DNA from 4 places in the Lysinibacillus sp. RS10 genome. Region 3 is predicted to be linked to each of the others. Evidence: riboswitches for the same ligand, from Rfam matches in the RefSeq annotation. Region 3 holds a riboswitch; each other region holds the start of a gene.
What was found. Region 3 has a riboswitch for S-adenosylmethionine ahead of ACB089_RS22815 (O-acetylhomoserine aminocarboxypropyltransferase/cysteine synthase family protein). Riboswitches for the same ligand answer to the same signal wherever they lie in the genome.

Region 1 (3,172 bases), 1.4 Mb from region 3:
ATTTATCATGACTTCTTATAAAGGGACAAATGATGTAAAAGTACTTTTAGAGCAATATCACGTAAAGCCAAATATTCGTTTCGAACTATCAGAAGAGGTAGGGATAATTTCGATGATTTCTCACCAGCTTGGCATTAGTATTTTACCGAAATTAGTTACGAATAACTTGCCTACTACGATAAAAGCCATTCCTTTAAAACAAGGTGGTTATCGTACAATTGGAATAGCAATGAAACACCAGGCATCACCCGTGACCAAAAAATTTGCGGAAATATTAAAAACCTGGTTGAAAGAACAAAATATGGAATAATTTTAGCTCATCACCGAAAGTTGTACCCAGTCGGAACGGAAATCAACTACACGTTATGGTGATGATCCAAAAATTTTGAGCTAACTTATAGAGAAGAGCAATATGCCCTATAAAAACAACATTGAAGCTTAACATATCCTTAAGTTAAAATAGTATTTGTATATTTTTTAGAAAAAAGGTGAGTGTATGGGGACATTACGAGGTAAGACCGTACTCATTACAAGTGGGGGAACGCTTGAAAAATGGGACCGTGTGCGAGGGCATACGAATTTATCAAAAGGGTCGATGGGCTGTTATTTAGCTGAGGCGGCACTAGCGGCTGAAGCTAACGTCTTGTATATGCATGGTTATTTCGCACAACTTCCGACAAACAAAGATAAAATGCGTACCATTCGATTTGAAGGTATAGAGGATTTAGGCGAGAAAGTTCGACAGGCTGTTCAGGAAGAACAGGTGGATATCGTTATTATGGCGGCAGCTGGCTCAGATTGGCTCATTGATAAAGTATATGACCAATCCGGAAATTTAATGGAGGAAGCAGGTAAAATGCCATCTGACGAGCCACCTATCATTCACTTTAAAAAGGCACCTAAAGTATTAGGTCAGATAAAAGAGTGGCAACCGAATGTTACTTTAGTGGGCTTTAAACTCGAGGCAACAGATGATGAGGAATTTTTACTGTCTCGCGCACGTCTACGGATGGAATCGGCTAACGCTCAGTTTATGGTAGCAAATAGCTCGCAGTCATTATATGGTGGAGATGAGCCACATTGGATTGTACCAGCTAAAGGCGAACCAACAAAGGTAGTGGGCAAGCAACAAACAGCGAAAGCATTAATAGATTTTTTACAAAATACGTAAAGTGAAAACTGTGTAGAGAAAATGATCTGCACAGTTTTTTTGTTTTGTTTAAATTATTTAGTGAATATTTAAAAAGAAGTTGTATGCGTTAGGTTTTCTGAAAATGCATTTCATTCTGTAATAAGTGAATGGTGGGAGTAATACTGCCTTTTAATACGGAATAAAATAACTTGTGTATAGTAAGCTTCAAGGAAAATAAACGTCTTAACTAAAATATTCGAACTTTAAATAATCCTTTTTACTTAATTACAAAGTATTCGACTAGGAATTGTAATATTTATATTGACAATAGGTTTTCTGAATTATAGAATTATTTCCAAGAAACATAATACTCTTATCGAGAGAGGTGGAGGGACTTGGCCCAATGAAGCCTCGGCAACCAATAGTGTAGGTGCCAAATCCAACAGGGCTATCTGAGAGATAAGGGGGCTATAAATCAATTTGATGCGTTGGCCTCTTATGTACAAAAAGTATGTAAAAAGAAGGGGTGTATCGGATGACTCAACAGGCAAAGATCGATGACAAAAAGCTAGAGGCAATTGCAAAGGCCATTCAGAATTTAGAATATGGAGAAGTGAACATTACGATTCAAGACGGTGTCATTGTTCAGATTAACAGACTTGAAAAGCAGAGATTTCCACAGAAAAAGTAAATAATAGGATGTCAGTTTGCTAGATATTTGAAGGCCACAAAGAAAGCAGGGATTATTTTCTTTGCTTATTTGTGGCTTTTTTTGGAAGTTAGCCAGAGGTGCTGGATTATTGTAGAGGTCCTGCTGTGCAGTATCTCCGTTAAAATTGAACATTCTTCTTTAAGATATCGACATTAATAGCGTTTCATCATATGGCTCAATCTTCAGCAATTGTTTATGATACAAAAAAACAGGAGGATTACGATGAACCATCCTGTTTTTACATGTAGTCAATTCTAATTGCTTATGAGATAGTATCTTAGCTATAAAAACTTTTAGGGATTTCCCCAATATGTCTACGATGATAGAGTAGGGGCTCCTTTTGTGCATGATCAATGGCTAGGACCTGCCCAATAAATATCGTATGGTCTCCTGCATCGATTTGTTGAAAGGTTGTGCATTGTAAAGTGGCTACAGTATCGTGTAAAACCGGTAGACCATGAACGGAAGTTGACCACTTTGCCTGAGCAAAACGATCTGGGATTTTACTTGAAAATAGTGTACATAAATGTTCTTGATTGCTCGCTAAAATATTCACAGCGAACTTTTTAGCTGCTGTAAAATATGGATGAAGCTGTGATTTTTTATCGAGCGACCATAAAATAAGCAGTGGATCTATGGAAACTGACGCAAAGGAATTGACAGTTAAGCCAATAGGTTCATCAGCGTCATTACAAGCTGTGACAACCGTAACGCCTGTTGGATAATTACCCAATGCTAGTTTAAAAGCAGCTACTTTGTCTGTCATTCTAATCACCTCTTGTTATTTTATGTGAATATAACATCGATTTACCTAAATGAAAAACTTTTTTCTTTGATGATCAGCAAATAGTAACTTCCTTGCTGAGCATCTTGAAATAGTTAGCATAAAATATAGCAACTTCTTAACAAATTGAATATTCTTAATTTTATTTTAAACCAACAAAACTAACAGGTAAAGTATATAATGGTGGGAGAAAAAAGGGGGGTAGTCATGACTTTATATTTTGACCATCTAGTTCATCAAGTTCAATCACCAGACAATGCAAAGGTTTTTTTAAACAAACGTAATATCCATACAGTTAACGGCGGTCAACACACAATGTGGGGGACATATAATGCGCTAAGCTACTTTGGATTAAACTATATTGAGCAAATAGCAATTTATGATCGTCATTTATTTGAAAATGCAGCGGAATTGCCTTATTCCCTACACTATACGTTTAAGCGGGCGCAGGAGCATTATGGATTTTCACGAATTGCATTACGTACAAAAAATATTGAAGAAGAAGGACAACGTTTGCGTGCACTTGGTTTTGAGGTGTATGGTC
Region 2 (3,172 bases), 1.0 Mb from region 3:
TATAAACAGGCTGTGAAATAAAATAATCTGCCCCATGTTCAATTTTCTTTTCTAATCGAGACACAGCACGATCCAGTACACGTACATTAGGATTAAACGCTGCCGCTACAGAGAAATTCGCCTTTTTACGAAGTGGTTTCCCTGAGAACGATACACCTTCATTTAACTGTTTTATTAATTGGATTAGTTCCATTGAAGATACGTCATAAACGCTAGTCGCCCCTGGGAAATCACCTACCTTTGTCGGATCTCCAGTAACCGCTAAAATATCATGAATCCCAAGTGCATTTAATCCCATTAAATGTGATTGAAGACCAATTAAATTACGATCTCGGCATGTTATATGTGTCAATGGGCGTACCCCATGGACTTCTTTTAATAGGGCACCCATCGCAATATTACTAATCCTTGGCGATGCCAGTGAATTATCAGCCATCATGACTACATCTGCGCCAGCTTTATATAATTTTTCGGCACCTTCAATAAAGCCTTCAATTTCTAAATGTCTAGGAGTATCTAACTCCACGATAACTGAGCGTTCTCGTTTTACTTTTACATGTAATGGCTCATAACTTGGCGGCTCTGCCTCACGTAAAACTGCGATTTTTTCTGGCTTTGCGTGCTTTTCCTCAACTGGAGATAGCGCCTCTAAATACTTTTTCACTGCGGCAATATGTTTGGGTGTCGTACCACAGCAACCACCTATTAAACGCACTCCCTGATCACGAAGTGCTACAGCTGCTCGCCCAAAATAATCTGCCTCAGATTCATAAACGACACGGCCATCCTCCAAATCAAGAAGAGATGCATTCGGATACGCTGACATAAATGCCTTTTCAGGAAGCTCTACACCTTCAAATGCTTGAATAGTATGGTGCGGGCCTAAGCGACAGTTAACACCTACGATATCAGCACCTAGCGCTTCAAGTTTATGTAAAGCGGCGTTTAAACTCATTCCATTTTGCAAAATGCCTGGTTCGTGCATAGAAACTTGCGCAATAATCGGTAATTTCGTTTTAGCTCGTAGCATTGTTAAAGTTGCTGTCAGCTCTTCAAAATCATAATAGGTTTCAAGCAAAAGACCATCTGGATTTCCCGCAAGTAAAACAGTTGTTTGCTCTTCAACCGTTGCTAGAATTTCCTCTAACGTTGCATCACTCTTTCGAATACCACGGATTCCTCCAATAGTACCCAAGACAAATTGTCCACCATCTGCCGCCGCTCGTTTGGCAATCGTAATAGCAGCTTCATTAAACTGCTGCACACGTGATTCTAATCCATAGCGAGCTAATTTTATGGCATTAGCTCCATAAGTGTTTGTTTGAATAATGTCGGCTCCAGCTGCTATATACTCTCTATGAATCTTTTCAATTAATTCTGGTCTCTGAACATTCATTTCCTCATGGCAGTACTCCAAGCCATAGCCGTACAAAACCGTACCAATTGCACCATCTGCTGTAAGAACATTCGTTTTTAACTTTTCAAGCAATCCCATAAAACTAGCCTCTCTTCCCTTATCTTTAAAATAAAAAAAAAGCCTTCTTTCAAAAAAAGAAGGCTTTAACGTTTCGTAATTGTTTTCCTTCTCATCTTCGACACATTGGTCTTCTGGATTTAGCACCTGACAAAAAGTTGGTTGCTGAAGCTTCATAGGGCCAGTCCCTCAGCTTCTCTTGATAAGAATGTAGTATGAATTTTTTAAATAATTAAAAGAATCATATCGTTTACGAACGATAGAGTCAAGACTATTTCACTGAACAAAAGATATTTTCTACGAAAAAAATATTATATTTTGATTTTTATCAAACAATTACAATAGTTTTTCAGCAAGTTCCTCACCAATTTTTTTCCCGTTTTGAATACAAGCACCTATGCCTACTCCAAAATAAGAGCATCCTGCTATTAATAAATTGGGATAGTTGTTCTCAAGCTCTTGCACTAGACCTTGCAACGCCTCACGATGTGCCAAGTCATACTTCGGCATTTGATCAATCCATTTTGTCACATCGACAACAGTTGGTTTTTCCTCAATCCCCAAGCTTTTTCTAACATCCTCTAAGGCTACAGCTGCTAATTCTTCATCTGTCATCATACGCAATCTCTCATACGCAGGGTTAATGCTCTTATAAAAAAGTCGTACAAGTAATTTCCCTTCTGCAGAGGTGTGCTTCCACTTGCGACTTGTCCACGTTGCTGCATTACATATAACATCGGAATTATGTGACACAATATAGCCTGTTCCATCTGCTGGTAATCTATGATCGGGTACGTCAAATCCTAAATAAATCGTAATGGCTGATGCAGTATTGAATTGACCAAAATAGCGGTTCAATGATTCATCTTGCAATAAGTTTTGTACCGAATCGTTAGGAAGTGCTAAAACAACATGATCTGCTTCAATCATTTTATCGTTTGCTAAAGTAACGATATATTGATTCTCCTGCTTTTTAACACTAGTCGTAGCAATTCCTTTCACAATTTCTACATCTGTTAAAGATTCTTCAAGTCGTTCAATTAGTGACGATAAACCATTTTTAAATGAAATAAATTTTTTATTAGCAGCTTTCACAAATTGCTCTCTGTTTGCATCGAAACCTTTAATAATACTACCGTAATCATTTTTATAATCGATTAAATACGGTAAAGTGGAAGCAATTGAAAGTTGATTTAAATCTCCCGAATATACACCTGCAAGTACTGGTGCTATTTGATTTTGGACAAGCTCCTCACCTAAATAATACGTTAAAAATTCCCCAATAGAGCTTTCCTTTGTAAACCCTTCATTTGGCATTGTTAAATCCTTTAATGCTGCTTTTTTCCCTTCTTCCGATACAAGTGTGCTTTCCTCAAGAGATGATAAGCTCATTGGAATACCGAACGTCGAGTCTGTTGGGATAGCATGTAACTCATTATTTGTATAAATATACGAAATACCAGTTTCGTTATAAACAAGATTCTGTTTAAAATCAAGTTCCTCTACTAACTCTAAAACACCTTTATGACGTGCAACAATGGAATCTGCTCCTGTTTCCAGGATAAAGCCTTGTTCATACGCTGAGTGTAGCTTGCCACCTAGATATGTATTTTTTTCAACGAGCACAAGCTTTACATCTAGGTTTTTCTCTCGAATTTGACGTTGCAAATAATGCATTGTACACAATCCTGTAATTCC
Region 3 (3,172 bases):
CAAAAAACGGGACGATGAAGGACCCTGCATTATCGAAATAATAAAATGAAGAAAGCCTTGAAGGACAGTTGACTTGTTCCTTCAAGGCTTTTAGTTGTTAAGAATGTATTGCGCGAAAAGCTAGGGTCAAGCAAGGTCTCTGAGTGATCGTTTGAGCCCTTGAAGTGATCGGGTAAGCCCCAGCCCGTAGCAGAAATCAAAGCCTTCTAATCAGGATGGATAAAAATAGTTAATCAACACACCTGGTTATTTCTTTTTTTTAAATGCAGAAGTCACTTTAGGCTCAGTTCCCTGAATTAATCTATTAATATTTTCAATATGCAAAATGATTGCTATTGCAAAAAGTAGTAGGGCTATAATCGTTGGACCTACTCCAGGAATCCATAAATATGTTGCTGTACAAAAAACAAGATAAAATTCAAGTACACCGACAATTAAATAATTCGTCGCGAAAGATAAAATAACAAATAAAATGAGTGCGAATAAACCAATCTCCCAATCAACTGCTAGTAGGATCCCTATGATTGATGCAGTTCCTTTGCCGCCATTGAAGCCCATATGAAATGGAAAATTGTGACCTAGGATGACACCGGCAGCTATGATATAGGTTAAGAGCCAAACTTGTACTTCTGTTAAATTTGTTGCATCTGCTAGATAGAAATGGGCACCTATAATAGCTGCTACACCTTTACCGATATCGATAAGTGCGACTAATACGCCGTATTTCCATCCAAGGGAAAGTGTTGCATTGGAAGCACCAGCATTGCCATGACCAGTCTTTTTTAGATCTACCCCGGATAAAAACTGCGCAACTTTAGAGCCGTGAATACAGCCAATTAAATAACCAACAAGTAGAAAAATGATAACGGCTTTTACCATAAAACTCCTCCTTTCTAAATAAATACTAAAATAGTGTATGCGTTCGTAATACGTTCAGAAGCAGACAGAAGTTTCGGAAAAAATAAAATTTTAGTGTTGACAGAAAAAAAGTCTATGTTTATACTTTGTAACAACGATGGAAATTGAATCTCATACTCTTATCAAGAGCGGCGGAGGGATAGGCCCTATGATGCCCGGCAACCAGTAAGTGACGAACTTGCTAAGGTGCTAATTCCTACAGATTCTTACTTGGATCTGGCAGATAAGGGGAGGAAAACTTGCAACCGCAACCCTCTTCTTAGCTGAAGAGGGTTTTTGTTTTCTACTGAAAAATCCTCCTCATCTCCGGTGCCATCGTAAACAAATAACCATTTGGAGGTATACAATGACAAATTTTAAACCAGAAACATTGCTGTTACACGGTGGCCAAGAGCCAGACCCAGTAACAGGATCTCGAACAGTACCCGTATATCGCTCAACAGCTTTCGTTTTTAAAGACACTGCTCATGCGCAACGTCTTTTTGCCTTAGAGGAAGCTGGCAATATTTACACTCGTATTACAAACCCAACTGTAGATGTTTTTGAAAAACGCGTTGCTTTATTAGAGGGCGGTACAGCAGCAGTAGCACTTTCATCTGGTGCAGCAGCTATCGCATTTTCCATTTTAAATCTTGCGGGTGCAGGTGATGAAATTGTCGCGGCGAGTTCTTTATATGGAGGTACTTATAATTTATTTGCCAATACACTACCAAACTACGGTATTAAAACAATTTTTGTAGACGAAACAAACCCTGAAAATTTCCGAGCAGCGATTACCGATAAAACAAAAGCGGTATTCGCTGAAATTTATGGTAACCCAAGTTTAAAAGTGCTAGATATTGAAGCAGTAGCGAATATTGCACATGAAAACGGCTTGCCATTAATTATTGATAGTACATTTGCTTCACCATATGGCTCTACACCAATTGACTTCGGTGCAGATATCGTCGTTCATTCCGCAACAAAATGGATTGGCGGACATGGTACAACTTTAGGTGGCGTTGTAGTAGATGCAGGAAAGTTTGATTGGACTCGTGGACGTTTCCCAGGCTTTACTGAGCCAGATGCTTCTTATCACGGTTTGCGTTATGGTATTGACACAGCAGAGGCTGCATTTGCCACAAAACTGCGTGTACAATTGCTACGCGACTTTGGACCAACGTTAAGTGCAGATGCAGCATTTAATTTATTACAAGGTTTAGAAACGCTTCATTTGCGTATTCCTAAACACAATGAAAATGCATTGGCAGTAGCTGAATATTTACGAAACCACCCTTCTGTGGAATATGTAAATTACAATGGCTTAGAAGATTTCCCTACTCATGATTTAGCAAAAAAATATTTGAGAAATGGCTTCGGTTCAGTGCTTACATTCGGTATTAAAGGTGGACGTGAAGCAGGGCGTAAACTAATTGATAGTGTGAAATTATTCTCGCACGTAGCAAATGTAGGGGATGCCAAATCATTAATTATTCATCCAGCATCTACTACACATCAGCAATTATCAGCTGAAGAGTTAATCCAAACTGGTGTAACCGAGTCGCTCATTCGCTTATCAATCGGTTTAGAGGCAGTAGAGGATATCATTGCAGATTTAGAACAAGCTATTGAACAAGTAACAGCTTCTCAACAAACAATAGAGGCTTAATAAAAATTGGCTAATGTTGTAGCGTTTACGTATTGTCTCATTCGATGGGCCTCATTTGGTAATACGTAAAACGTTGCTGCATCAACCACTTACCCCATTTGGTAAGTAATCCGAAAGTATGCACAAATAATTCCTAGTAATTTGATAAGTATTATTGACTTGTTTAAATCCTTGTATTATACTAGGGAATAACTTAAGTGTTCGAAAGGCTACCAACCTAGAACCAAATTGTTTTTCATAAGTACTGAATATTTGCGTAGCCAGTAGCTACACGGATCTAAAAACTGATGATAAAGGAGTGTTTTAAATGGGAAATGTTTATAGTGCGCAAAACATTGCATCTTATCTTATTTATGAACTAAATGAAAATCATGTGTTTGTGAACAACATGTCCATTCAAAACATACTTGCGTCAGTTGAAAGCAAATGGGTACAGACATTTGGACATTCTGCTTTTAATGAATTCGTTTATGCTAAAGAGGAAGGCTATATAGTAAAAGAGGTCTTCAAAGCATATGAAATATATGGTGCAAGTCACATTCCTGTACCTGCGACAGAGTATTACTTAAAATACGGTACATTCCAATTAGTTGAACGTACGTATGC
Region 4 (3,172 bases), 1.6 Mb from region 3:
GTTACTGGTGACGTTACAATAGATGCTGAAACGACAATTTGGTTTAACACAGTAATTCGAGGTGATGTATCACCAACAATTATCGGAAAACGAGTTAGTATTCAAGACCTTTGTTGTTTACATCAAAGCCCTAAATATCCACTCATTATTGAAGATGAAGTAACAGTCGGACATCAAGTAACTTTACATAGCTGTACGATTCGTAAAAATGCCTTAATAGGTATGGGCTCAATAGTATTAGACGGAGCAGAGATTGGAGAGGGTGCATTCATCGGGGCGGGTAGTCTTGTACCTCCAGGCAAAGTCATTCCTCCGAATAGCTTAGCATTAGGTCGTCCAGCAAAGGTTGTACGAGAATTAAATGCTGAAGATAAAGAAGATATGGAACGCATCGTACGTGAATATGCAGAAAAAGGTCAATACTATAAATCTCTTCAAACAAAAATATAAATAGCTATTTCAATTACATCGAAGCAGTTCCTCGTATTTTTGGACAACCAAGCCATACTTAGTTGTAATTAGAAGCTATTTTTTTGGATAAAACTATTTCAGCGGATGTTTGGACACCCGCTGAAATGAGTTAAAATAATTTTACAGCTTCTGCATTGTTTTAGCTAAACTATTTATAATCCTGCTTTTTCCATTAATGCGTCAGCTTTATCTGTTTGTTCCCAAGGTACATTTAAGTCCGTACGACCGAAATGACCATATGCTGCAGTTTGCTTATAAATAGGACGACGAAGATTAAGCATTTTTATAATCCCTGCTGGGCGTAAATCGAATAGCTCGCGTACCCATTCTACGATATCACTTTCCTTAACTTTGCCTGTCCCAAATGTATCTACAGCAATAGATACTGGTTGAGCAACACCGATTGCATAAGCAAGTTGTACTTCAGCACGTTCTGCTAAGCCTGCCGCTACGATATTTTTTGCCACATAGCGTGCTGCATATGCCGCTGAACGGTCCACCTTAGTTGCGTCCTTACCAGAGAAAGCACCTCCACCATGACGCGCATAGCCACCGTATGTATCAACGATGATTTTACGTCCTGTTAGACCAGCATCCCCTTTTGGACCACCTATTACGAAACGGCCAGTTGGGTTGATGAAATATTTAGTATTAGCATCTAGTAATTCATTTGGCACAACCGGAGCAATAACGAATTCTTTTATATCTGCTTGAATTTGTTCAAGCGTCGCTTCTTCGTCGTGCTGTGTTGAAATTACAATCGTATCTACGCGCACTGGTACATTATTTTCATCATATTCAACCGTTACTTGCGTTTTTCCATCTGGACGTAAATATGCAAGTTCGCCGGATTTACGTGCTTCCGTTAAACGACGAGCTAATTTATGCGCTAAACTAATTGGTAATGGCATAAGCTCTGGTGTTTCGTTACATGCATAACCGAACATTAAGCCTTGGTCACCTGCGCCAATTGCTTCAATGTCAGCGTCTGACATAGAGCCTTCACGCGCCTCTAAAGCTTGGTCAACACCTTGCGCAATATCAGGTGATTGCTCGCCAATCGCAACAAGTACTGCTAGGTTTTCAGCATCAAAGCCATATTTCCCACGTGTATAACCGATTTCTGCTACAGTATCACGGACGATACCTTTAATATCGACATATGTAGAAGTAGTAATTTCTCCTGCTACTAATACTAAGCCTGTTGTTACAGTTGTTTCACACGCTACACGTGCATTTGGATCTTCTGCTAAAATAGCATCTAAAATGGCATCCGAAATTTGGTCACAAATTTTGTCTGGATGTCCTTCTGTTACACTCTCTGATGTAAACAATCGACGGTTTGTCATTTAGTTTTCCTCCTATTACTCTTACAAATAAAATTTGTGAATGAATACGGTACTCATTACCCATGTCAAGTCCGTTCCTAAGGATTGAACTCTCAAGCCGTTGTTGCTGTCGTTTCACTTTCGCACAAAAAACAACCTGTTGCTGTCGTTTCACTTTCGCACAAAAACAACCTGTTGCTGTCGTTTCACTTTCGTACAAAAAAAACAGTTGCCGCTTTTAACACGAGGATTTTCGAAAGATCCGTCATTATAATAAGGAAAGGATTACACATACTTACCTTTACATTCGTTTTTTACAATAAAAAAAATCCTTTTCTCACGCTTACTTAACATGAGGAAAGGAAATAATGACTTCGTAACCTTTCACTCTTATCGTTCAAGGGCTTACCCTTGCATCAGGTTGGCACCAACGCATGTCGTGAAATAGTTCATGCAGGTTGCCGGGTTTCACAGGGCCTGACCCTCCACCAGCTCGGGATAAGAGTATCCGTTCAATATCTCATAATACGTAAAAGGTCGAACGTTGTCAAATATTTTTGCTTTATCCCTTACCAATTATGCCTCGCCATAATTGTGTCCGCTACGCTTTCAGTACAAAAATTATCTGCTGAAAGAAGTTAAAAACTATGGAATACACAAGGAATCAAAACACTTAACATTTGGATTATGCTATAATTTGAAGCACAGAGGCTTATTACCATAACGACATGGTAATAGTTTCAACAAACGTATCCTAACTTTTGGTGATAAGCCCAAAATAATCCCTACTCTCCACCTCACATCATGTGTTAACATATGTGTGACCCTTTAATCTTCATTCGACAAATGTTTTTTGTGGCGAAAGTAGATCGTCAGCTACGGAAGAATGCCATCTCATTATGTGGTGGATGAAAATAGTTATGCCCCCTTTTCAGTCGGTGACAAACTCCAACTGATAAAAACCAGCTAAAAATTTGACATCCTGTGCGAACCTCATGTTGGTCAAAAGCTTCCCAAACGCGATTCAACTTGTCGAAAGTGGTTGTGTAATCACTTGATTATAAATAGGGTAAAAAGCATTCTTAAAGCGAATAAATTAACTTTTTGTCGTTTTCTTGAAAAGTAATAAAATCTAAAAAATAATTTCTGAATTAGTATAGATTATTTAAGCAATTGTGTTATACTATTTTTGAAATTAAGAAAATCTCCCCAGACTCAAGGGAATACTATAAAAAAGGATGGTATTTAATCGATGAATTCAGTAGAAATTGCAAACGAACTGAAGGAATTATTAAACGGCGGTAACATTAATGTTCAACTTTCAGTACCACAATTAGCTGAAAAGGCAACATCTCGCGGTGAAGCTATGTTAA

Region 1: another riboswitch for S-adenosylmethionine. It lies ahead of ACB089_RS16285 (YezD family protein); the one in region 3 lies ahead of ACB089_RS22815 (O-acetylhomoserine aminocarboxypropyltransferase/cysteine synthase family protein).
Region 2: another riboswitch for S-adenosylmethionine. It lies ahead of ACB089_RS02110 (bifunctional homocysteine S-methyltransferase/methylenetetrahydrofolate reductase); the one in region 3 lies ahead of ACB089_RS22815 (O-acetylhomoserine aminocarboxypropyltransferase/cysteine synthase family protein).
Region 4: another riboswitch for S-adenosylmethionine. It lies ahead of metK (methionine adenosyltransferase); the one in region 3 lies ahead of ACB089_RS22815 (O-acetylhomoserine aminocarboxypropyltransferase/cysteine synthase family protein).

The regions. Positions count from the first base shown of each region.
Region 1 is NZ_CP167122.1:3,173,382-3,176,553, reverse strand. Features, by position in the region: gene ACB089_RS16295 (LysR family transcriptional regulator) at 1-310, shown strand, start outside; gene ACB089_RS16290 (phosphopantothenoylcysteine decarboxylase) at 497-1,171, shown strand; SAM riboswitch class I at 1,503-1,598, shown strand; gene ACB089_RS16285 (YezD family protein) at 1,668-1,823, shown strand; gene ACB089_RS16280 (flavin reductase family protein) at 2,122-2,610, opposite strand; gene ACB089_RS16275 (VOC family protein) at 2,836-3,172, shown strand, end outside.
Region 2 is NZ_CP167122.1:393,958-397,129, reverse strand. Features, by position in the region: gene ACB089_RS02110 (bifunctional homocysteine S-methyltransferase/methylenetetrahydrofolate reductase) at 1-1,495, opposite strand, end outside; SAM riboswitch class I at 1,584-1,683, opposite strand; gene ACB089_RS02105 (protoporphyrinogen oxidase) at 1,811-3,172, opposite strand, start outside.
Region 3 is NZ_CP167122.1:4,555,717-4,558,888, reverse strand. Features, by position in the region: gene ACB089_RS22825 (succinate CoA transferase) at 1-41, shown strand, start outside; gene ACB089_RS22820 (glycerol-3-phosphate acyltransferase) at 247-879, opposite strand; SAM riboswitch class I at 1,035-1,148, shown strand; gene ACB089_RS22815 (O-acetylhomoserine aminocarboxypropyltransferase/cysteine synthase family protein) at 1,265-2,566, shown strand; gene ACB089_RS22810 (hypothetical protein) at 2,874-3,172, shown strand, end outside.
Region 4 is NZ_CP167122.1:1,021,182-1,024,353, reverse strand. Features, by position in the region: gene ACB089_RS05370 (gamma carbonic anhydrase family protein) at 1-450, shown strand, start outside; gene metK (methionine adenosyltransferase) at 624-1,820, opposite strand; SAM riboswitch class I at 2,187-2,304, opposite strand; gene pckA (phosphoenolpyruvate carboxykinase (ATP)) at 3,052-3,172, shown strand, end outside.